3 regions of the Ralstonia sp. VS2407 genome follow, and region 3 is predicted to be linked to each of the others. Evidence: predicted binding sites of a transcription regulator. Region 3 holds the regulator's gene; each other region holds the start of a gene.
What was found. The regulator FliA, encoded in region 3, starts transcription of late flagellar genes. The targets are predictions, from matches to a motif close to CTAAAGTTTNNNNNNNNNNNGCCGNTA.
Positions count from the first base shown of each region.

Region 1: fliD (flagellar filament capping protein FliD) is a predicted target of FliA. The motif match lies at 4,557-4,583, and genes of this name have one in related genera.
Region 2: flgK (flagellar hook-associated protein FlgK) is a predicted target of FliA. The motif match lies at 4,793-4,819, and genes of this name have one in related genera.

Region 1 is NZ_JBRFVG010000008.1:43,714-51,749, forward strand. It holds gene fliL (flagellar basal body-associated protein FliL) at 1-176, opposite strand, end outside; gene ACU8YE_RS14715 (sensor domain-containing protein) at 692-2,428, shown strand; gene ACU8YE_RS14720 (LuxR C-terminal-related transcriptional regulator) at 2,563-3,198, opposite strand; gene ACU8YE_RS14725 (flagellin N-terminal helical domain-containing protein) at 3,609-4,430, shown strand; gene fliD (flagellar filament capping protein FliD) at 4,628-6,676, shown strand; gene fliS (flagellar export chaperone FliS) at 6,737-7,174, shown strand; gene ACU8YE_RS14740 (flagellar protein FliT) at 7,233-7,589, shown strand; gene ACU8YE_RS14745 (glycosyltransferase) at 7,583-8,036, opposite strand, start outside.
Region 2 is NZ_JBRFVG010000008.1:30,442-38,477, reverse strand. It holds gene ACU8YE_RS14670 (NAD(P)/FAD-dependent oxidoreductase) at 1-926, shown strand, start outside; gene ACU8YE_RS14665 (YoaK family protein) at 966-1,709, opposite strand; gene flgL (flagellar hook-associated protein FlgL) at 1,777-2,736, opposite strand; gene flgK (flagellar hook-associated protein FlgK) at 2,803-4,740, opposite strand; gene flgJ (flagellar assembly peptidoglycan hydrolase FlgJ) at 4,856-5,950, opposite strand; gene ACU8YE_RS14645 (flagellar basal body P-ring protein FlgI) at 5,967-7,085, opposite strand; gene ACU8YE_RS14640 (flagellar basal body L-ring protein FlgH) at 7,096-7,848, opposite strand; gene flgG (flagellar basal-body rod protein FlgG) at 7,881-8,036, opposite strand, start outside.
Region 3 is NZ_JBRFVG010000006.1:275,856-283,891, reverse strand. It holds gene ACU8YE_RS13045 (aldose epimerase family protein) at 1-441, shown strand, start outside; gene ACU8YE_RS13040 (nucleobase:cation symporter-2 family protein) at 494-1,921, opposite strand; gene ACU8YE_RS13035 (RNA polymerase sigma factor FliA) at 2,300-3,061, opposite strand; gene ACU8YE_RS13030 (MinD/ParA family ATP-binding protein) at 3,070-3,849, opposite strand; gene flhF (flagellar biosynthesis protein FlhF) at 3,863-5,782, opposite strand; gene flhA (flagellar biosynthesis protein FlhA) at 5,779-7,905, opposite strand.

The DNA.
Region 1 (8,036 bases), on a different contig from region 3:
GGCTTGGGCGGTGCGGCGGGGCCGGATGCGGCGTGATTGCCGCCTCCGAGGAAGAACCAGGCGGCACCGCCGCCCATGCCGACGAGCAAGAGCACGATCAGGATGATCAGCAGCAGCTTGGTGGAGCCGCCCTTTGCTGGGGCGGGGGCGGTAGTGGCGGCAGCGGCTTCGGCCATGGGGATCACTCGGGGACTAAGGGGGGGTGGGCTTTCCCGGCTCGCGTCGCGCAACACACCGTAAAAAACAACGCACGGCACAGAGTCGGGTTCTCGGATGGCATTCTTCCCCACCTCTGTCCAGCTCATTCCAGCAAGAAACGCGGTCAATCCTGCTTATCTCGGGCGTTTGCGACGTGCGGTGCAAAGCCGTACGATTTTATAAGTGACTCAGAGTGCACTTTATGTGGGGGGTTACGTTGCCCCGGGCGCCTGACCGGTACCCCTGTTCGCCTCTTGCACCGCAAAAGTGACGTTGGTCCGAAAGATTTGCCCGCGCTTGCCGTTGTAAGGAAAGAACAGGCCGGCATGGTCCGGCCCTGCATACCTGCATTGTTTTGCCGGAAGCCGCCTTGAATTCCTTGCCCTTTTCCACCCGTATTGACCTGGCGCTTGTCGATGCCGATGGCTTGCCGGCCGACTGTCCTGCGCGCGGCGAGCCGCCGGGCTTCTGCCCGAAGCTGGATCTGCTGTCGATGGTCAACGCGCTGACAGAGGGCATCCTCGTGTGTGGGTCGGACCGCCGCGTCACCTACGCCAATCCGAGCGCCGCGCGGCTGCTGGGTTTGCCGGTGGAGGCCCTGGTGGGGCGTTTGCTGCCCACGGTCGTCAATGCCGCGGTGGACGAGTTTGACGCGTCCATCCACGAGGCCGACTGGCCCGATCAAGAGGTGATCGCCGAAGGGCAGCCGCAGCTGAACCAGATTTTCGGGATGCACTGCGTGGATGGCCGCACGGTGTGGGTTTCGAGCAACTGGACGCCGCTGTATGCCGATGGCGGTCATTCGATGACGGCCTCTCCGCGGGCTTCGGAGGTCGGTGCAACGCCATATTCGGTGCTGGTGTCGCTGGTCGACATCACGCAGATCCGCGAAGCGCAGCAGCGCATCCGGCATCTGGCCACGCACGACACGCTGACGGGGTTGCTGAACCGCTCCGCGCTGGAAGATCGCCTGGAGCACGCTTTGGCGATTGCCCGCCGTAACCGCTCGCGCGTCTCGGTCATGTTCCTCGACCTCGATCGTTTCAAGAACGTCAACGACACGCTGGGCCACCAGTTTGGCGACATGCTGTTGCGCGAAGTGGCGGCCCGCCTGCAGGCCTGCGCGCGCGAAGCCGACACCGTGGCGCGCCTGGGCGGTGACGAATTTGTCGTCATGCTTGAAGCGCTTGATGGCCTGGGCACGCGGCGCGTGGCCGAACGCATTCTCTCGGCCATCAGCGCGCCGTTCCATATCGAGGGGCAGGAGCTGTACCTGGGTGTGTCGATCGGGATTGCCGTGGCGCCGCACGACGGCGACGACCCAAACACGCTGCTGCGCAAGGCCGATGCCGCCATGTACCTGGCAAAGGAGCGCGGCCGCAACAACTTCCAAACCTTTACGAGCGACCTGGACGATCGCGTCTCGCGCCGCTTCCGCATTGAATCGGGCCTGCGGCGTGCGAGCGACCGCAACGAGTTCTACGCCGACTACCAGCCGCGCGTGGATGTGCGCAGCGGCCGCATCGTCGGCGTGGAAGCGCTCATCCGCTGGAATTCGGCCGATTTCGGCCGCATGATGCCCGGCCAGTTCATTCAGGACGCCGAAGAAACCGGCCTGATTGTCGAGATCGACCGCTGGATTCTGCGCGCCGCCTGCGATCAGCTTGCACGCTGGCGCCGCATCGGGCTGCCGGACTTGCGCATGTCGATCAACCTCTCGGGCCAGGCATTCAGCTCGGGGCAGTTGAGTGCGATGGTGCGTGGTGCGCTATCGACCAGCGGCTTGCCTGGTAACGCGGTGGAACTGGAGATGACCGAAGGCATTCTGATTCGCGACGATCCGTCATTGCATGCGCTGCTGACCGAGCTGCGCGCGATGGGCGTATCGCTGGCGCTGGACGATTTCGGTACCGGATATTCATCGCTGTCGTACCTGCACCGCTTCCCGATCGATACGTTGAAGATCGACCGTTCGTTCGTGCAAGACCTGCCGCACGTGGCCGAACGCGCGGCCATCACGCGGGCCATCATCATGATGGCGCAGGCCATGGGCATGAAGACCGTGGCCGAAGGCGTGGAGACCACCGGCCAGCTTGAATTCCTGCGGGAAGTCGGCTGCGACGAGTTCCAGGGCTATCTGCTCACGCGGCCACTGGAGCCGACGGCGGTGCAGGATCTCGTGCGCGAGAACGCGCGCCGCTACGGCGAGCGTGTTCCCCGGTTTCTATAAATATCGAGTCCATTCAGCGTGCCCCGGAAGGCGTAGCGAGCGCCCCGAGGTTGGCGTGAGAAGCGCAGCCGTACACGTGTACGGCGAGCATCGCAAGGCCAAGATCGGGGTGCGCAGTAGCTTTACGGGGCACCCTAGAGTTGGAGGCCGTTGCTGACTACGTACATGGTCAGCTCGGCGTTGTTGCGCAGCTTCATTTTCGAGAGCACGCGCCCCCGGTACACGCTGACCGTCTTGACGCTGATCTGCAGTGCCTCGGCAATCTCGCCCAGCGTGCGGCCGGAGCCCAGCATGCGCAGGGTCTGGAATTCGCGGTCGGAGAGGATGTCGTGGCGGGGCTTGTCCCAGTCGACGTTCAGGTTGTCCGCCAGGACTTCCACAAGGTCCGACGGCAGGTATTTTTTGCCCTTCGAGATGGCGTTGACGGCCGCCAGCAACTGCGGCTGGCTGGCGTCCATCGGCAGATAGCCGGCGGCGCCCGCCTTGAGCGCCCGCACGGCAAGCAGCGCTTCGGGGTGGCGGCCCAGTGCCAGCACGGCCAAGCGAGCATGCTGCTGGCGCACGGTCTTGATGGTCTGGAATTCGTCCCCGGTGGCCGATTCCACCGAGAAAAGCATGACGTCCCACTCGCGCTGGGCGAGCAGGTCGTTATTGGCATCGCGCAGGTCCGGCACAGCCTCGATCTGCCGGGCCAGGCGCGAATCCTTGAGGATCTGGCGCAGGCCGACACGGGCGATATCGTGCGGTTCGACGATCAGGACATTGAGCATGGTGGGTGTTGCGGGTCAAACGCGGGCTCGCTTCGAGCTCTTCTTTCCACCGGCAGGCTGTTGGGCCGAACTGGCGGGCTTGCAACTCCCCATCTGTGCACTGTGTGGCGCTCTATATAGAGAAGGATGCTGGCGCCTATGGACTGGTCGATCGAGTATAGCCGAGGGCCTGCAGGCCAAGAAGCAGGCTCACCGCCTCTTTTGGAGGGGTGCCTAAAGTCAGGCGCCCGCAAGCCCAAACCGCCGCCGACGCACAAATTTGTCAAGGCGACCCTAAACTTTCCTCAGAGGCCACCGATAACCTGAGTACAACGCAGACCTGATCCCCTTCAAGTTGCAGGTCACGTTGCCCGGCCTAGCCGGAATTAGCAAACACGGGCAACAAACCATCGGGAAACTTAGGAGCCGTCATGTCCCTCAGCCTCAATACCAACATCTCGTCCCTGCAAACGCAGCAAGCTCTGTCGCAATCGCAGTCCGCTCTGCAAACGTCGCTGCAACGTCTGTCGACCGGCCTGCGCGTGAACAGCGCCAAGGACGATGCCGCCGCTTACGCTGTGTCGTCGAGCCTGACCACCACGCTGAACTCGCAAACCCAAGGTATCCAGAACGCCAACAACGCTCAGTCGTACCTGCAAACGGCTGACTCGTACCTGGGCCAGGTTGAAAACAACCTGCAGCGTATGCGCCAACTGGCTGTGGAAGCCAACAACGGCGGTCTGTCGACCACCGACCAGGCCAACCTGGACAAGGAATACCAACAGCTGGCCACCGCCAACAAGAACATCGAAACGAACGCCAACTACAACGGCGCCAAGCTGTTCGATGGTTCGGTGACTTCGACCACGTTCCAGTACGGCCAAAGCGCATCGACCGACGTCGCCACCGTCACCAACGCCAACCTGGCCAGCTTCGGTACGCTGTCGAGCACGAGCGTGACCTCGACTGCCAACGCAACGGCAGCTCAGGCGGCCATCGATACCGATCTGGCCAACCTGAAGTCGGCACGTGCCAGCCTGGGTGCACAGCAAAGCGGTCTGAGCTCGACCATCAACACGCTGACCTCGTCGAACACCGCCCTGTCGGCTGCCAAGTCGGCCATGATCGATACCGACTATGCGTCGGAAACGTCGAACATGACCCGCCAGAACATCCTGCAGCAAGCGGGTACGGCGATGCTGGCGCAAGCCAACTCGGCACCGAACAGCATCCTGAGCCTGCTGAAGGGTTAATCAGTAAGTTGGATGCAGCCTCGCCGCCTCGCGGTTGGGCCAAGGGCCGGCGCTCCTCGGGGCGCCGGCCTTTTTTCTTTTGTCGGATACCCCACTTTTTCGTGGGTGGCGCCTGCATAACCTGCCCTAAAGAAGCTGCGGCCAGTGCCGTTGTGTAGAGAGACTTCCGCCGGCGCAGATGCTTATCGGACCCGATCATGGCGACTACCACTACCACCTCCTCAACCAGCAGCTACGTTCCGCCGATCTCCATTCCCGGTATCGGGACGAGCATCGATGTCAATTCGCTGGTGTCCAGCCTCATGAAGGTGGAAAGCCAGCCGCTGACGCAACTGCAGACACAGCAAAGCTCGTACCAGACGCAGCTGTCGGCCGTTGGTTCGCTCAAGAGTGCGCTATCGACCTTCCAGACCGCGTTGTCAAACCTGACGAGCGCGTCGAACTACAGCGCGATGAAGGCCAGCGGCTACGACACGTCGATGCTGAGTGCGTCGGTGACGGGCTCGGCGCCTGCAGGTTCCTACGCGGTCAATGTCACGCAGCTTGCGCAATCGCAGGTGCTCGCGGCGCAGGGGCAGACCTCCACCACGACGGCCATCGGCAGCGGCGCATCGACCACGATTTCGTTCTCGTTCGGCTCGGTGTCGGGCGGTTCGTTTTCCGGTGGCAAGTACACCGGTTCGACGTTCACGCAGAACGGCAATCTGGCGGGTGGCTCGATCACGATCGATTCTTCCAACAACACGCTGGCGGGCATCCGTGACGCGATCAACTCGGCCAACCTGGGTGTGTCGGCCAGCATCGTGAACGACGGCAGCGGCAGCCCGTACCGTCTGGTGCTGACGTCGACTGCGGGCGGCTCCAGCTCGGAGATGAAGATTTCGGTGTCGGGCGACTCGACGCTGCAATCGCTGCTCTCGCAAGACCCAGCTGGCACGCAGAACATGACCGAGGTGACCACGGGCCAGAACGCCCTGGCCACCATCAACGGCATTGCCGTGCAGAGCCCGACCAACACGTTGTCGAACGTGGTGGACGGTACGTCCTTCACGCTCTCCAAGACGGGCAGCACCAACGTGACGGTGGGCAACGACCCGACCGCCACCACCACCGCCGTCACCAACTTCGTGAACGGCTACAACGCGCTGCGCACGCAACTGAATTCGCTCACCAAGATCGACACCGCCAACAGCGCCAACAACGGCCCGCTGGCGGGCGATGTGAGCACCAAGACGCTCATCAACCAGATTACCGACGTGCTGGGCCAGGCGGTCGGCAACGGCAATTACCAGTCGCTGGGCAGCGTGGGTGTGACGATGAATTCCGACGGCACGCTGTCGGTTGACAACACCAAGCTGTCGGCAGCGGTTGCAAAGTCGCCCAGCCAGGTGGCGGGCTTGTTTGCCGGTACCGGCACGGCCACCGATTCGCTCGTCAGCGTGCCGACGTTTTCGGATTCCACGCAGGCCGGCACCTACGCCGTCAACGTGACGCAGTTGGCCACGCAGGGCACGCTCACGGGTTCTGCCGCCGCCAACACGACCATCACGGCGGGTGTGAATGACACGCTCGCGTTCAACATCAGCGGCATGTCCGTCAACGTGACGTTGGCGGCCGGCAGCTACACCGCAGCGACCCTGGCTGCGCAGATCCAGAGCCAGATCAACGCATCGACCACGCTGCAGAGCGCCAAGGTCACTGCGTCGGTGTCGGCTGACGCCAGCGGCGTGCTGAGCGTGACCGATAGCCAGTTCGGCTCGGTGTCGGCGGTGTCGGTATCAGGCGCGGGGGCTTCATCGCTCTTCGGCGCGAGCCCGACGGCCACCAACGGTCTGGATGTGCAGGGCACCATCAACGGCGTTGCTGCCACCAGTTCGGGGCAGAACCTGTATGGGGTCAGCGGTTCGGCCACCGACGGCTTGACGGTGCAGGTGGCCGGCGGCCCGCTGGGCGCCCGTGGCACGGTCACGGTGCAGCGCGGTTACGCCGCCCAGCTCAATACGGTGATGACGAGCCTGCTGTCGTCCAGCGGCATGGTGCAGAACGAGACGGACGCGATCAACAGTTCGCTCACTTCGCTTGCCAGCCAGATCACCGCCATGCAGACGCGGCTGGATAACAAGCAGGCGCTGTACTACACGCAGTTCAACGCGTTGTCGGCAGCGGTGGCGAGCATGACGAACACCAGTAATTACCTGACGACGCAGCTCGCGGCCATTGCGAAGCAAACTTCGAGCAGCAACTAAGCCAGGTTCAGGTTTAGAGCACAACCCAAAACAAAACAGACTACAGCGAGGACCTTTTCCATGTACGCTGCACGCCGTGCCATCGGTGCCTATGCGCAAGTCGGCATCGAGACGTCCGTGGTAGACGCCAATCCGCACCGCCTCATCGCCATGCTGTTCGAAGGCGCGCGCGCCGCCATCAACCTGGCCGGCGCCGCCATCCAGCGCGGCGACGTGCTGGCCAAGGTGCGGGCGTTCGACAAGGCCATCTCGATCATCGGCCAGGGCCTGCAGGCCAGCCTCGATCACCAGCGCGGCGGCGACATCGCTGTGCAACTGAACACGCTGTACGACTACATGCTGCGCCGCCTGCTGGTGGCCAACGGCAACAACGATCTGACAATCCTCGCAGAGGTGGACGCCTTGCTGGTCCCGCTGCAGGATGCGTGGCTCGCCATCGGCCAGACCGGCCAACCGGCTGCCGCCGCGGCGAACAGCCATCTGAGCGTTGTGAGCTGATTGCCGGTCGTTTGTAGGAACGCGACCTTTGACTGAATTCGGCCCAACTGGAGCCAATATGCACCGCAACATCCCGATCAAGGACAGCGAAAGTCTGTTCACCTGCTACGAAGCCATCGCACGCCTGACCGCCGAAATGGTCAGCGCGGCCGAAGTGGGTAACTGGGAAGTCGTCAGTACGCTGGAACGCGAGAGCGCCGCCTATGTGGATGCGCTGCGCCGTTCCGAGCCGCATCCGCAGCTCTCGCGTGCAGACGTGGAGCGCAAGCGCACGCTGCTCGTGCGCATTCTGGAAGATGACGCCCGCGTGCGCGCCATGGTGTATCCGCGCCTGGACCGCCTGCAAAAGCGCATCGACACGGCGCGCCGCGCCACCACCGCAAGCAACGCTTACGGCAGCATGGCGCGTTATTGAGACGAAGCGTTCTGCAGCTGTTTTGACAGCGTCAGATAGTGCTCGGACTTGCGTGCGAGCGCGTGACTCTGCATCTGGTACACGATCGCCAGTTGCTGGGCAGCGAGGAAGCTGCCCCGGCCGACGACGCTGCCGTCCATCTCCGGTTGATCGCCGATCTCAAGGCAACGGTTGAAGACCTGCTCTGCCAACGGTAGCCACCGGGCGCCTGCCTCATCAGGCTGCTTGGCCGCCGCATCCAGCAACACCAATCCCAGCGCAAAGCACAGATCAGGAAAGTCCGGCCACGTCTGGATGGCGACATCGCCTTGCGCGAGCGCCTCTTCAACGCGGTCGGCCTTGCCGAGGCTGTACACATAGCGCAGCGCGAGGTTGCGGCGGTAGGGCGCGTCAGGCGGCGCCAGGCTGAAGGCGCGTGCGTAGTACGTTGCGGCCTTTGCGTAGTCT
Region 2 (8,036 bases), on a different contig from region 3:
AACGCGCGGTGTTTGACCAGACGCTGATCCGGTGTGCGGCCGAGCAGGGCGCGGAGGTTCGCTTTGGCCACACCGTACGCTCCATGCATCCTGGCGACGCACCTGTGCTGGAAGTGGAAGACGAAGCCGGGGTCGCTTACGCCGTTCATGCCCGCTTCGTACTGGACGCAAGCGGCTTTGGCCGCGTGTTACCACGCCTGCTGAATCTTGAAGCGCCGACCCGCATGCCAACGCGTGCAGCGCTCTTCACGCACGTGCGTGACGCCTTGCCTGCCGGCAGCACCGATCGCGACAAGATCTGCATCGCCGTTCACCCGGAGCGGCGCGATGTCTGGTATTGGATGATTCCGCTGGCCAACGGTCGCTCTTCAGTCGGCTGCGTAGCCGAAGCGAGCTTCCTCGATGTGCCGGAGGCAGAGCGCGAAGCGACCTTGCGCAAACTGATCCGGGCCGAACCCAATATCGCAGCGCTGATCGGCGATGCGCCGTTTCTCATGCCCGTGCGCCAGATTGGGGGCTACGCCGCCAACGTGGAGCGTCTCTACGGGCCGGGCTATGCGTTGCTGGGCAATGCTGGCGAGTTCCTGGACCCGGTGTTCTCGTCAGGCGTAACGATTGCATTGCGCTCGGCGGACCTGGCGACGCGCGTCCTCGTACGCCAACTCAACGGCGAAACCGTCGATTGGCTTGCCGATTACGACAAGCCGCTGCGCAAAGGCGTCGATACGTTCCGCGCTTTCGTTGATCGGTGGTACTCGGGCGAGTTACAGGACATCATTTTCCACCCGCGCCATTCGCCGGGCATCCGCCGCATGATCAGCGCCATCCTGGCGGGCTACGCCTGGGACGAAACGAATCCGTTTGTGGTCAATCCAGAGCGGCGTCTGAATACGCTGCACGAGGTATGCCGGCGGGAAATGACCTGACGGAGGCGCCGCGCGCGGGCCGATGCAGCCCTGGCCCGCTTACCGCCTGCGCGCCAACAAATCATCCACCACCGGCACAACGGCCAGCAGCATCAGGATGGACGCCAGCGGAATCGTGGCGGCATAACCCAGATACTTGAAGCCCAACGCGCCTGCCACGCCGCCCACGAAGAACATCCCCAGCAACGACGCCAGCAGTCGCAGCTTGGGCCGATTGGCCACGACGGCCGGCAGGTTGCGGTGCCCGTGGTTCCAGTAGAGCGCCTTGCCGACTTCGATGCCGATGTCGGTGGCCAGGCCGGTCACGTGCGTGGTACGGATCTCGGCTTTCGAAATCTTGGTGATGATGGCGTTCTGCAGCCCCATCAGGAAGCACAGCAGCGCCACGGTGGCCGGCACGAACACGACCCGGTATTGCCCCAGCGATGTGCCCATCAAGCCGAACAGCAACAGCAGCGCGGCTTCGAGCATGAGCGGCAACGCGAATTCGCTCTGCGTGCTGCGCCGGCGGCCCCAGTTGACGAGCACCGCCGTGCAGGCGGCACCACAAAGGAATGCCAGCAGCGAAGCGAATCCGGCGAGCACGAGGACGATATCGCCCAGCACGAGCGCGTCGGCCATCGTCGAGACGATGCCAGACATGTGCGAGGTGTATTGCTTGACGGCGAGGAATCCGCCTGCGTTGGCGGCGCCCGCCACGAAGGCCAGCGACTGACCGAGGCGCCGATTGGCGTCCTCTGAGCGTTCCGGGCTGGTCAGGCGGCGAAGATACTGGATGGGCATGACCAGTCCTGACGGTAGGTGAGCCGACATGATACGCCGCGCCACCCCACCGTCTGCCCGCGCCGCATCAAGGATTGATGTACTGGAACAGCGACATGCCCTGCATGGCCGTGAACGTCTTCTGCGCGGCCTGCAGCGACACCTGCTGCTGAGAGAACTGCGAGATGGCGGTGGTGTAATCCACCGATTGCAGCTTCGAGATCTGCTCCTTCAACTGCTCGCCGTAGTTCGAGCCGCTGCTGTTGAGCGTTGTGATCTGCGCTTGCTGCGTGCCCACCGTCACCTGCGCTTGCAGGGCGACCTGATAAGCGTTGTCCAGATTGCCCTGCGCCGTCTGCACGGCCTTTTGCAGGTTCGCGACGTCGGTGGCCTGGGTGGCGGCGTTGATCGGGGTCGACAGCGCCGTGATCAGGTTCTCGTACGTCTTGAAGATGCTCTGGTTGGTGTTCGGGTTGGACGTATCCGAGTTGGGGATGCGCACGAACACCGAATCGCCCGACACCGAATTCGGCATCGAGATGTTCTGGGATACCTGCACCGTGGGCGGCTGACCACTGCCAACGTACTGCACGGAACCGCTGGTGCTGGTGAAAGGATCAGCCGTGCCGTTGGCACCGCCAAACAGGGCCACGCCTGACGCATCGCGCTGGTTGGCCGTCGACAGCAGCTGCTGGTACTGCTGCTTGACCTGCGCCAGCACGCCAATGCGCTGCGAATCCGTCATCAGCGAGGTGTTGGCCCCCACCAATGTCTGTTTGCCTTGCTGCAGCGTGGTCACCAGGTTGGTGAGCGCCGAAGACACGCTGGTCAGACGCGCGTCGGTGGTGTCGCGATTGGCTTGGTACTGATCGTTGGCGTCCTGCGTTTGCTGCAGTTGCGCCATCTGGCCGAACGCGCTGGGGTTGTCGCCCGCGCTGTTGAGCGCGATGCCGCTCGCAATCTGCTGCTGCAGCGTGAGCAGGTTCGATTGCGTGTTCTGCATCGAAGCGGAAGACGCTGCAAAGAATTGGGCGGTACTGACTCGCATGATCGGTCCGGACGAAGGGCTTTAGGACGTTATCGGCAGGCGGGGCGTTTTCTTCAGTTGCCCCGATCAGCCGCCGGCAATCGACAGGAGGCTGTCGAACAGCGAATTGGCCGTCTGCATCACCTTGGCGGAGGCCTGGTAGGCCTGCTGGTACTTCATCAGGTTCATCGCCTCGTCATCGAGATTCACCCCCGACACCGACTGCTGCTGTTGCGTGGAGCTGGCCAGCAGCGCCTTCTGCGAGGTCAGGTTGGTGCTGGCGCGGTTGGCCTGCACACCCACCTGAGTGACGAGGTTGTTCCACGCCGAGCCGATCGACGTCGTGCCGCCGTCCAGCAGGTTGCTGTTGCGCAGCTTGGCCAGCGCGCTGGCGTTGCCGTTGTCGGTGCTGTTGGCGGTGTTGGCCGAAATGGTGAACGTGTCGCCGTTGCCGGGCGAGCCCGAAAGCGTCATCTGCACGCCGTTGAAAGCGTACGTCGCGCCCTGCGTGTACGGCGCCGTACCGCCCGTGTACGTGGTCGACGTACCACCCACCGTGACAGTGACACTGCCCGGGAACCCCGACAGCGAGCCGCCGACGGCCGAGCTGTACGTCAGGTTGATCGGCGACGTGAGCGGCGAGCCGGCATACGTGCTGTCCACGCCCAACGACGACACCGCGGCGCTGCCCGTGTTGTTGCTGCCCTGGTTGAGCACCACGGGCGAGGCCGCCGCCACGTTGTGGTAGTCGGTGGTGAGCGTCTGCATGGTGGCGGCCGCGTTGGCGGTCGGGCGCACCAGGAAGGAGTCACCGCTGTTCATCGTGCCCGACAGGTTCAGCGTGACGCCGTCGATCGTGGTCGGCCAGCTCGACACCGTCACGGACCCGGAGCCGTCCGGATAGTGCGAAACGGTGTAGGCGCCGCCCTGATACTTGACCTGGTAGTCGTAGCCCTGCCCCGCATTGGCGTTGGTGATGCTGGCCGTGAGCGTGCCGCTGCCGGTGTTGTTCGTGCTGGGCGCGACGCTGGGGCTGGCCACGGAGAAGAGGTCCGTGCCCATTTTGCCGTTGGCGTCCATGCCCAGCTTGTTCTGCGCATTCACGTCGGCCGTCACGGCCGTGGCCAGGCGGCCCAGGCTGTTCTGCGCCGGAATGAGCGTGTTGTTGCGGAAGTCCATCAGGCCGCCCAGCGCACCGCCGCCGAGCTGGCTGTCGTCGATGTTGACCGTACCGCCGGGGCTCTTGTAGCCCACCGACAGTTGCGTCGGGTCGTACTGCGACGGCACCGCCGTCAGCTGGTAGCTCTGGTTGCCCTGCACCAGCGCCTGGCCGTTGCCCACGTAGATGTTGAACTGGCCGTCGCCGGTCTGCACCACGCTGGCCTTGATCGACTGATTGAGCGTCTGGACAAGCTGGTCGCGCTGATCACGCAAATCATTGGCCGGCTGGCCGGTCGACGCTTCGGCCTTGGAAATCTGGTCATTCAACGAGGCGATCTGCTGCGCGGTGCCATTGACGGAGCTGATCTGCGTCTGCACCTGCGTATTGACCTGGCTGTTGAGCGAACTCAGCTGGCCGGCAATCGAATTGAAGCGGCTTTGCAGGCCGGCCGCAGCGTTCAGGAAAACCTGGCGCGCGGTGGTGTCCGACGGCTTGGAGGCCAGGCCATCGGCGGCATTGAAGAAGCTGGTGAGCGACGAAGTCAGGCCGCTGTTGCTGTCCGACATGTACTTGCTCAGGCCCGACACCAGGCTGTTGAGCTGGTCGGCCGCACTGGTCGAGGCCTGGCCGCTTTGCACCTGCGCGGTCAGAAACTGGTCATAGATGCGCTTGACGGTCGTGACGTTGGCGCCCTGGCCGAGATAGCCCACGCCGGCGTACAGCGGAATGTTTTCCGTCTGCACGGCTTCCTGGCGCGAATAACCGGGCGTGCTGGCGTTGGCGATGTTGTTGCCGGTCACCTGCAGGTTGATATCGGCCACCCGCAGGCCCGACGCGCCAATATTCAGAAGGGAGCTGCTCATAGTTGTCTCGGTGCGGGCAGCACGAAGCCGCCGAAATAAGCTCTAGAAACAACATCGGCCGGACAAGCGGAAACTTGAGCCGGCCGTCGTCGCCAAAATATGCTTTTTAAATCACTCAAACGATCTGCTTGAGCACCGCCATGATCTTGTGGGCGTAGTTCGGGTCGGTGGCGTAGCCGGCGCGCTGCAGCCCCTTGGCGAACGACGCCGCATCGTTGCCGTTGCCGGCTGCCACGACGTTGCTGTAGCGCGGGTTGTTGGCCAGCAGGTTGGCGTAGTCCTTGAAGGCCTCGGCGTACGAGCTGTACGCGCGGAACTTCTCCTGCACCTTGTGGGCGACGCCGCCGATGTATTCGGTGGTGGTCACCGTGGCAGTCTTGCCGGCCCACGAGCTGCCGGCCTTGATGCCGAACAGGTTGTGCGTATTCGTGCCGTCGCGTGCCTTGATCTCGCGACGGCCCCAGCCGGACTCCAGCGCCGCATGCCCGATCATGAAGTTGGCCGGAATGCCGGTTTCCTGCGCGGCCTGCGATGCGTGGCCGATCAGCTTGTTATAGAAGCTGGTCATGCGCTCGCCGCGCGGCTCGGACGCCACCGTCGACAGGTCAACCTCGGGCGGTGCGCTCGGGGTCTGTGCCTGCGCATCTGCCTGCTTGCGCAGGGCGGCCAGTGCACGTTGCACGCGTTCTTCCAGGCCGGGGCGCGGCACGGTGCTGATGCCCGAGCCGTCGTCTTCCGTGCCCGGCGCCACGGCGGCCGCCATGCTGTTGAGCGACGAACGCGCGATGGCCTTGGCGGCATCGCTCGTGGCACCGGCGGCACCAGCAGCACCCGGCAGCGCGGTATTGGTGGCCGTTGTGTTCGACAGGGCGGTGTTCACCTTGCCGCCTGCATCCGGGTTCACATGCGTGGCCTGACGCAGCATCTGCTTCAGAAGCTGGTCTGCAACGCCCACGCCGCGCGAGGCCATGGTCTGCGAAAGCTGCTGATCGAGCATCGACGTGTACATCTTGGTCGACGACGAATCGAGCGGCCCGTTCTGCGGCGATGCATCGCGCATCTGCTTGAGCATCATGTTCACGAAGATCGCGTCGAACTGCTTGGCGACGGTCTTGGCGGCGCCGGTCGGATCGGTACGCGCCGTTTGCTTGAGCGACTCGAAACCCTTGGAATCGAGCGCCAGGCGGCTGGTGAGGTCGGTTTGGTTCATCGTGGCCTCCCCAGCGTCAGATGATTTCCAGATCGGCGCGCAGCGCGTTGGCCGCCTTCATCGCCTGCAGGATCGAGATCAGGTCTTGCGGGTTGGCACCGATCGCGTTGATGGCCTTAACCACGTCCGCAAGGTTGGTACCGCCCTTCACGCTGATGAGGCTGCCCCCTTGCTGCTTGACCTCGATGCTCGAGCGCGCCGCCGCCACCGTCTGCCCTTGCGAGAACGGCGCCGGCTGGCTCACGACCGGGTCGGTGCTGATGGTGACCGACAGGCTGCCATGCGCCACCGCGCAGGGCTCGAGCTTGACGAGCTGGTTCATCACCACCGAGCCCGTACGGGCGTTGATCACCACACGCGCGGCGGCCAACGCCGGCGTCACGTCAATGTTCTGCAGCTTGGCCAGGAAGCCGACGCGGTCCGACGCCAGGGCCGGTGCCCGCACGTTGATCGTGCGGCCGTCCGCGGCTTGCGCCGTATCCGTGCCGAACTGCTTGTTGATGGCGGTAACGATGTTCTGCACGGTGCCGAAATCCGTCGTGCCGGTATCGAGCTGGATGCTGCCGGCCTCGCCCACCGTGGCCTGCACGGCGCGCTCCACCGTGGCGCCATTGGCGATGCGGCCGGCGCCAAGCTGGTTGATCTGCACCTTGCTGCCGTTGGCCGATGCGCCTGCGCCGCCAATCACCACGTTGCCCTGTGCCAATGCGTAGAGCTGGCCGTCCACGCCCTTGAGGGGCGTGAGCAGCAGCGTGCCGCCACGCAGGCTCTTGGCGTTACCGATGGACGATACCGTCACGTCGATGGTCTGGCCCGGCCGCACAAAGGCGGGCAGCGTGGCCGTCACCACCACGGCGGCGGTGTTCTTGAGCTGGATGCTCGCGCCGGCCGGCACATTGATGCCGAACTGCGTGAGCATGTTGTTGAAGCTCTGGACCGTGAACGGGGTTTGCGTGGTCTGGTCGCCGCTACCGTCCAGGCCCACGACCAGGCCGTAGCCGATCAGCGCGTTGTCGCGCACGCCGGCAACGGTGGTCAGATCCTTGATGCGGTCAGCGTGTGCCGTGCTCGGAACAACCGCCGAAATTGCGCTCAGTGCCACCAGGGCCGCGCCGATGATGCGATGCAAAGTCATGGCAGATCCCTCAGAACGGTGACACGGTCAGGAAGAACCGCGACAGCCAGCCCATCTGCTGCGACTCGGCCACGTAGCCCGTGCCGCGGTATTCCATGCGTGCGTCCGCCACCTGGGTGGACAACACGGTGTTTTGATTGTTGACGGTGGTCGGGTTGACCACGCCGGAGAACTTGATCGACTCGGTGCCCTGGCCCACGGCCATCTGCTTCTCGCCGCTCACCACCAGGTTGCCGTTGCCCAGCACTTCCACCACCGTCACCGTAATCGTGGCCGTGAAGTTGTTCTGTGCACCGTTGGCGCCCTTGCTGTCGAACTTGTTGGCGTCGCTGGCCGACACACCCAGCAGAGAGAGCACGCCCGCGTTCATGCCGGCGAAGGTCGGCACCGAAGCGCTCATGCTGCCCGTGCGGTTGACGCTGCCGGAGGTCTGCTTGCTGGCCGCCGTGTTCTCGGTGATCACGATGGTGATCGTGTCACCCACCATGTGTGCGCGGCGGTCTTCGAACATGCCGCGGAAACCACCGCTGCCCGATGCCACTTCCTGGTAGATCGCCCCGTTCTGGCGCGGCGCCATCACCGGCATCGGTGGGCGCGCGGTTGTCGGACCCTGCACGATCGGGGCCGGCGGCGGCAGCATGCCGCACGCCGTAGCGAGCAAGGCGGCCGTGCCAAGCACGGCCAATCGAACGACTCGAGCAGCCGGCACAGCGCGGCCGCTGTGCTTGCCATTCTGGAGCGAGTAAACCGGGGGGGTATGCATCGCACTACATCCTCAAAAACTGCGCCGTCAGCTCAAAGCTGAGACAGCTTCTCCAGCATCTGGTCCGACGTCTGGACCGACTTGCTGTTGATCTCGTACGCACGCTGCGTCTGGATCATGTTGACCATTTCTTCCACCACGTTCACGTTGGACGTTTCAACGTAGTTCTGATTGAGCGCGCCCACGCC
Region 3 (8,036 bases):
TATCTGGAAGTCGATGCCAAGCTGATCCCGACACGAACAGCCAGCGTTGCGGGCACGGCGTTCGATTTTCGCCAGGGTGCGCCCATCGGGGTACGGCTGGACTGGCCTAACGCGCAACTCGCGCAGGCCGGCGGGTTCGACCACTGCTTTGTGCTGCGCAATACGGCGCCGGAGGGGCGCTCGCAGGTGCGCCCGGTCGCCCGGCTGTATGACCCCGGCAGCGGGCGCGAATTGACAGTGCTCACCGATCAGCGCGGGCTGCAGTTCTATTCGGGCCACAAGCTGGCCGGCACGCACGCGCTACGCAGCGGCTTATGCCTGGAAGCGAGCGCGTTCCCGAACCAGGTCAACATGCCCGATGCGGAAACGGTCATGTTCCGCCCGGGCCAGGTCTACCGGCAGCACACCGCATACCGCGTGTCGGTTGCTGAAGAAGCCTGAGCGAGACCTGATCCGCAGACCTAAGCCGAGCTGAGGCACGCGGCTTGGATGTTCAATGCGCAGCTGCGGCCGCGCCGTGCATGACTTCGTGCGAACCGCGAATGCCGTTGAACCATGCGTTGAGCACCACGGCCACCAGCGTGCCCATCACGATGCCGCTGTGGGTGATCGGGTGCGTCCAGTCCGGAAAGTGGTGGAAGAACGCCGGCGCCAGCGTCGGCATCATGCCAAAGCCGACCGATACGGCGATGATCAACAGGTTGTGGCGCTGTTGCTGGAAGTCGACCATGCCCAGCATGCGGATGCCGGCTGCGGCCACCATCCCGAACATCACGATGCCTGCGCCGCCCAGCACGTATTGCGGCACGGAAGCCACCACGTAAGACAGCTTCGGAAACAGCCCCAGCACGATCAACAGCAACCCGCCGGCGGCCGCCACATAGCGCGAACGCACGCCCGTGATCGACACCAGCCCGATGTTCTGCGAGAACGACGTATGCGGAAACGTGTTGAACACCCCCGCCACCACCGTCGCCAGACCGTCGGCACGCAGGCCGTTGGTGAGTTCGTTGCGCGAGATGGGCTTGCCCACCACGTGCGACAGCGCGAGGAACATGCCGGTTGATTCCACCAGCGTGATCACGATCACGATGCACATCGACATGATGGCCGACAGCTCGAACTTCGGCATGCCAAAGTGGAACGGCGTCACCAGCGTCATCAGCGGCGCGACGCTGGCGTCGGCCAGCGACACCTTGCCAAACGCCGCCGCCACCAGCGTGCCCGTCACGATGCCAAGCAGCACCGCGATATTGCACAGCAGTGCGTTGCCGAACTTGGTCAGCAACAGAATCGTCACCAGCACGAGCGCTGCAATGGCCAGGCCGAATGGATCGCCGAACGCCGGGTTCGGCACCATGTGCTTCACGCCGTCGACCACCTGCGGAATCATCTGCTGACCGCCCGCGGCCCAGTTGATGCCTACGCTCAGCAGCGAAAAGCCGATCAGCATGATGACCGTGCCCGTCACCACGCGCGGGAACAGGCCCAGCAACCGGCCCATCAGCGGCGCAATGGCAATGCCGAACACACCAGAAACGATGGACGCCCCAAAAATGCCGGGCAGCCCCATGCCGGGCTCTACGCCAATGGCGATCATCGGTGCCACCGCAGCAAATGTGACACCCATCATCACCGGCAGGCGGATCCCGAAGATCAGGAAACCGAGCGATTGGATGAGCGTGCCGATCCCAGCCGCAAACAGGTCGCAATTGACGAGGTACGAGAGATCGCTCTTCGACAGGCCAAGCGCATTGCCGACAATCAGCGGCACGGCAATCGCCCCGGCGTACATCACCAACAGGTGTTGCAGGCCAAGTGCGAACAGACGGGGCAGCGGTAGGAACTCGTTGACGGGATCGGCAACGGTGTCGGCGATTGTCGACGAAGAAGGCGAGGGTTGGCCGGGGGATTGGCGCATTGTCTGTCTCCTGGGGCCGCTCTCGTGTCAATGCCGGGAGCGTGCTTTAGGCGGATGGGGCGGATTCCATCCGCCGGCATTCATGCGGCGTGATGCCGCGTATTTGCCGGAATCTTGGAGGGGCGCCATTTTTCTGTCAACAATTCCATACGTTTTTTGTGTACATATTTTGCGTTCTTAAACGTATGTGCGTCGTCATCCACCTCTTCACGCCTCCACGCGTGCCCGCGTGAACGACGCCCCAAAGAAAAAGCGCGGCCGCGACATGAGTCGCTGGCCGCGCAGTAGAAATACCTGGCAGGTAAAGCTGGAACCGGGAGCCGCCAACAAACCCAGTGAAGCAGAAGGTCTTGTCAGTGGCGCTCAGCAGACCTCAGTTCAGGTCGGCGTCGGCAGCCATGCGCGATCACGTAGGCGCGAGCGGATGCGGGCGATGGCCTGGCTGTGGATCTGGCACACGCGCGATTCCGACACGCCCATCACGGCGCCGATTTCGCGCAGGTTCAGATCCTGCTCGTAGTAGAGGCTCATCATGAGCTTTTCGCGCTCGGGCAGTGCCTCGATGGCGGCGACAACCGATTCGCGCAGGTCGTGGTCCAGCAGCTGGTCCAGCGGCGTGGCGTCGTTCTCGGGCGCGCGGTTCTCGATGAAGGCGTCGGCGTCTTCGCGGTCGAAATCTTCGTAATACAGCAGCTGGCTGCCTTGCAGGTCGACCAGTTGCTTCTGGTATTCGGCCAGCGACATGCCCAGCGCCGCGGCAATCTCGGTCTCGGTGGGCGCGCGGCCCTTCTGCTGCTGCAGCTTCTGGATCGCCTGCTCGATCGTGCGTGCGTTGCGGCGCAGGCCGCGCGGCAGCCAGTCCGAGCCGCGCAGTTCGTCCAGGATCGCGCCGCGAATACGCTGGGCCGCGTAGAACTCGAACTGCACGCCCTGCGTTTCCTCATAGCGCGACAGCGCATCGAGCAAGCCCATCATGCCAGCCTGGATCAGGTCGTCCAGCTCAACGCTGGCCGGCAACTTGACCATCATCTGGTTGGCAATGCGGCGCACCAGTGGTGCGTACGTGGCCATCTCGTCGGACTTGGTCTTGCGACCGGTTGCGGTGTACATATCCATGCCTGCCTTTGACGCTTCGTTCATGCTGCGCCTCAATAAACCAATTCGGCCGCGCGTGCGGTGGCGCCAAGCGTCGGAGTCGCTGTCGACATTGACGTTGCTTGCGCCGATTCATCTGCCGGCTGTGCCGGTGCCCGCGCCGACATGACCACCCGCGACGGCGCATTGCCATCACCGGCTTGGGCCTCGGCGCTGGCCCAGCTCAACATTTCTTCGGCAAGCTGGCGGAAGGCCATGGCCGAAGGCGATGCGGGAAACGCACTCGCCACGGGCTTGCCGAGCGAGAGCGCAAGTTCTACGTGCCGGTCCTCCGGGAGGTAGCCGGCGAAATCGATACGGGTGTTCAGGTACTGGCCCACGGTATTGGCCAGGTTGCCGAACACGCGCACGGCGGAATCCACCGAATGCGCGCCGCACACCACGGTGCGGATGCCAGCGCTGCCTTGCAGCACGGCGGTTTTCTTGAGCAGCGTGTACGCGCTCTTGATGCCTTCCGGACCATCGGAGAAGGTCAGCAGCACGTCGTCGCAGGCTTCGGCCACGGTGCTCAGCGCCCGGGTGCCGAAATGCGCGGCCACGAGCGTCACATCCGCCGTCTCGTCGTACTGCTCGAGCACGCCGGGCATGGCGAGCATGGTCTGGGCGTTCACCACGGCCGTGTCGCGGCCCATGGCGGACAGCGCGATGCGCAGGTTGTCGACAAAGTCATCGACCTGCTCTTCCGCACCGATCACCAGCACACGGCGGGCAGCAGCATGACCGAGCATGCGCCGCAGCCCTGCGGCTTGATCCTTGGCGAATGGCGTCGTCATGGTCGCCCCCTTGTCAGGCGAAATCGAAAGCGGCCAGGCCAGGTTCGCGGTTACCTGAGTTACGCAACACCGCGCCCTGCGCCACCAGCAACGATTCATCCGAATCCAGCGTGAACGACGACTGCTCCGCACCGGCCCGGAACGAGCGATGGATCAGCAGCTTCTTGTTCGGCACCGCAATGTCTTCCGGCACACGCTGGCCGTACGACACGTAGTGCAGCGGCAGGCGGCGGCGGATCATCACGTCCATCGCGTGGCCCACAGAGGCGGCCTCGTCGATCTTGGTCAGGATGCAGCCGGCCAGGTTGGCGTCGCGGTAGGCACCCACCACTTCATCGAGCGTCTTGCCGTTGCTGGCAGCGTTGAGCAGCAGCAGGCGCTTGATCGACGGGCCCACGGCATGCAGCATCGCCATCTGCTCGGACACGGCGCGGTCGCGCTGGCTCATGCCGATGGTGTCGATCAGCACCACGTGCTTCTCGCGCAGGTCGTTCAGCGCCAGGCTCAGGTCTTGCGCGTCTTTCACGGCATGCACCGAGACGCCCAGGATCTTGCCGTAGATGCGCAGTTGTTCATGGCCGCCGATCCGGTAGCTGTCGGTCGAGAGCAGCGCCACGCGCGATGCGCCATGGCGCAGCACGAAGCGCGCGGCCAGCTTGGCGGTCGTGGTGGTCTTGCCCACGCCGGTCGGGCCCATCAGGGCAAACACGCCACCCTGGTCGAGCAGACTGTTTTCATCCGACACGGTGCTCAGGTTCTTTTCAATCGCGCGCTGCACGAAGTCCAGCGCCCCCTCATACGAGTCGTGCTGCGGCATGTTCTCCAGCACGTAGCGCGTGAGCTGTGCCGAGAACCCTGCGTTGAGCATGGTCTGGAACAGGCGCGTACGCACCGGGTCGCCCAGCTTCACGCCCAGCGAGGCCAGGCTCGACATGGCGTCGTTCAGGGTGCTCTTGAGCGTTTCGATCTCGCCGACCATGCGGCGGGTCATCACGTCGGTCTCGGCACGGATGCTTTCCTTCACGTCGGCCTGGATGGCCGAACGCTGCAGGCTCACGTCATCACGCGCGGCTTCGGGCTTGGCCATTGTGTCCTCCACGCGGACGAAAATGTCGGACGCCTTGTCTGCGTCGGCTTGCGCCTCGATGCGCGCCTTCACGGGCGCTTCGGCCTTCTGCTGCTCGGCGCGAAGATTACGGGCCTGGGCTTCCACGCGCTCGGCAAAGCTGCGCAGCGAAACCGGGCGGTCATCCTGCTCGCGTGCCTGTTCACGTGCCTGCTCGCGACGTGCGGCAAAGCGGGCGGTCGATTCCACCTCCGGCTCATCGTCTTCCACCGCGGTGCGGCGGGCGATGAACTGTGCGGTGCTCGCCAGGGCCTGCGCTGCGGATTGGGCAACCTCGGCATTGGCACGGTCCAGCGACAGGCCGGCCAGCATGCGGGTCGACGCAGCCAGCGCATCTTCTTCGCCGAACGCCACGTCGTCGTCAACACGCGTTTGCAGCGTACGGCCGGCAGGCTTGGCTGCCGGAGCGACTTGAGCGACCGGCGCTGCCGGTGCGTCTTCCTGTGCGGGGGCGCGGCGCGAAGCAATGAAGCGGTTGCGCAGACGGGCCAGCGCGTTCGGTGCCGGGGCCTCGGCCTGCGGGGCCTCTTCAGCGGGTGCCTGAGCGGCAACGACGGCTGCGGTTGCCGCGGCAATCGGGGCGGGCTCGGGAATCGGGGCCGGCGCCATCGGACGGCGCTGCGCCGTCTTGGGTGCCGACGATTGCGTGTCGACCAGCGCATCCACGTGCGAGTCGCATGCCGCGATGATCTCGATGCCACCCGGAATGGCGCGGTTCGACAGGATCAGAGCGCCATCGCCCAGTTGGTCGCGGACTTTGCGCAAGACGTCACGCGACGTCAGTCCGGTAAATCGATGCATTTTCATGCGCGGCCTCCAAGCATGGCGACAACCTTAATCGTTCGGTGATCTGGAATTTCTGCGTGCGACAGCACGCGCAGGCTCGGTGCGGCACGCTTGAACAGGCGGGCAAGCATCGGGCGCAGTGCGGGCGGTACGAGCAGGACGCCCGTCTGACCCATCTGTTCGTGTTGCCGCGACGAGTCCGCAGCCGCTTGCATGAGCGAGTCAGCCAGTTGCGGTTCGATCGGGCCGGCGTTCGAGCCAACGACGCTTTGCAGCAAGATGTTCTCCAGATTCGGGTCAAGCGTGACGACCTGCATTTCGGTCTTGTTCGGGAAGAGCTGCTGGGCAATCGCCCGGCCCAGCGCCACACGCACGGCGGCGGTGAGTTCGGCGGGGTCTTGCGTCCTGCCTCCGTGTTCCGCCAGCGTCTCGACGATGGTGCGGATGTCGCGGATATGCAGGCCTTCGTCCAGCAGGTTCTGCAGCACCTTCTGCACGGTCGCGACGGGCAACAGCTTCGGCACAACGTCTTCGACCAGCTTCGGTGCTTCCTTGCCCAAATGATCGAGCAATTGCTGGACTTCCAAACGGCCGAGAAGCTCGGTGCTATGGGTGTAAATCAACTGATTGACGTGGGTGGCGATGACCGTGCTGCAATCGACCACGGTGTAGCCCTCGGCCTGCGCGCGATCGCGCACATCGGCGTTGATCCACATGGCCGGCAGGCCAAAGGTCGGGTCCACGGTGGGCGTGCCGGGCAGTTGCGTGCCCAGGCGACCACCCAGGCCGCCCATGCCACCGTGGCCGCCCAGGCCGTCCTGGCCACCCGGGTTGATGGCGAGGAACTTGCCCTGCTGCACCTCACCGTGACCGATCTCCACGCCCTTGAGCGTGATGCGGTACGACGACGGGCCCAGTTCCAGGTTGTCGCGGATATGCACCACCGGCGCCAGGAAGCCCATGTCCTGCGTGAACTTCTTGCGGATGCCCTTGATGCGGCGCAGCAGCTCGCCGTCCTGGCTCTTGTCGACCAGCGGGATCAGGCGGTAACCGATTTCCAGACCCAGCACGTCGACCCACGACACGTCGTCCCAGCTCGCCTCGGGCGTATCCACCGGGGCAATGGCCTGCAGCACGGGTTCGACCTCGGGCACTTCGCGCTTCTTCTTCAGGTACCAGCCCAGGTAGCCCAGGCCGCCGCCAAACAGCACGAACGGGATGTGGGGCATGCCCGGCACCAGGCCCAGCAGGCCCAGCACGCCGGCGGTCGTCATCAGCACCATCGGCATGGCAAACAGCTCGCTCGACAGTTGCTGGCCGACGTCCTTGTCGGTGGAGACGCGGCTGACCATGATGCCCGCCGCGGTGGAGATCACCAGGGCGGGAATCTGTGCGACCAGGCCGTCGCCGATGGTCAGCAGCGTGTAGTTGGTGGCCGCGTGGCCCACGTCCATGCCGTGCTGCAGCACGCCCACGGCCAGGCCGCCGACGATGTTGATCAGCAGGATGGCGATACCCGCCACCGAATCGCCCCGCACGAACTTGCTGGCACCGTCCATGGAGCCGAAGAATTCGGCTTCCTGGGCGATCTCCGTGCGGCGCCTGCGGGCTTCGTCTTCGCGGATCAGGCCGGCGTTCAGGTCGGCGTCGATCGCCATCTGCTTGCCGGGCATTGCATCCAGCGTGAAGCGCGCGCTGACCTCGGCAATACGGCCCGCGCCCTTGCTGATCACCATGAAGTTGATGATCACCAGGATGATGAATAGCACGATGCCGACGGTGTAGTTGCCGCCCACCAGGAAGTGGCCGAAGGCTTCGATCACCTTGCCGGCGGCGTCGGGGCCGGTGTGGCCTTCCATCAGCACCACGCGCGTGGACGCCACGTTCAGCGACAGCCGCATCAGCGTGGTGATCAGCAGGATGCTCGGAAACGACGAGAAATCCAGCGGCTTGAGCGTGTGCATGCTGATCAGCAGCACGATGATCGACAGCGCGATGTTGAACGTGAACAGCAGGTCGAGGATGAATGGCGGCAATGGCAGCACCATCATCGCCAGGATCAGGATGATGAGCACCGGGCCCGCGGCGGAGCGGTAGTCGCCCTTGCGCAGGATGTCGGTGACTCGGAGCAGTGCGGCGTTCATTGGCGGGGCGTGCAGCGGGGGGCTTTTCGATGGATGCCATCTTGCCCGGTGAGCCGCCAAATCGAAGACGTGAGAAAGCCGCCCAAAAGGCGGCTTTTCTTTGAAATACCCTCCCACCGGGGGGTGCGGAA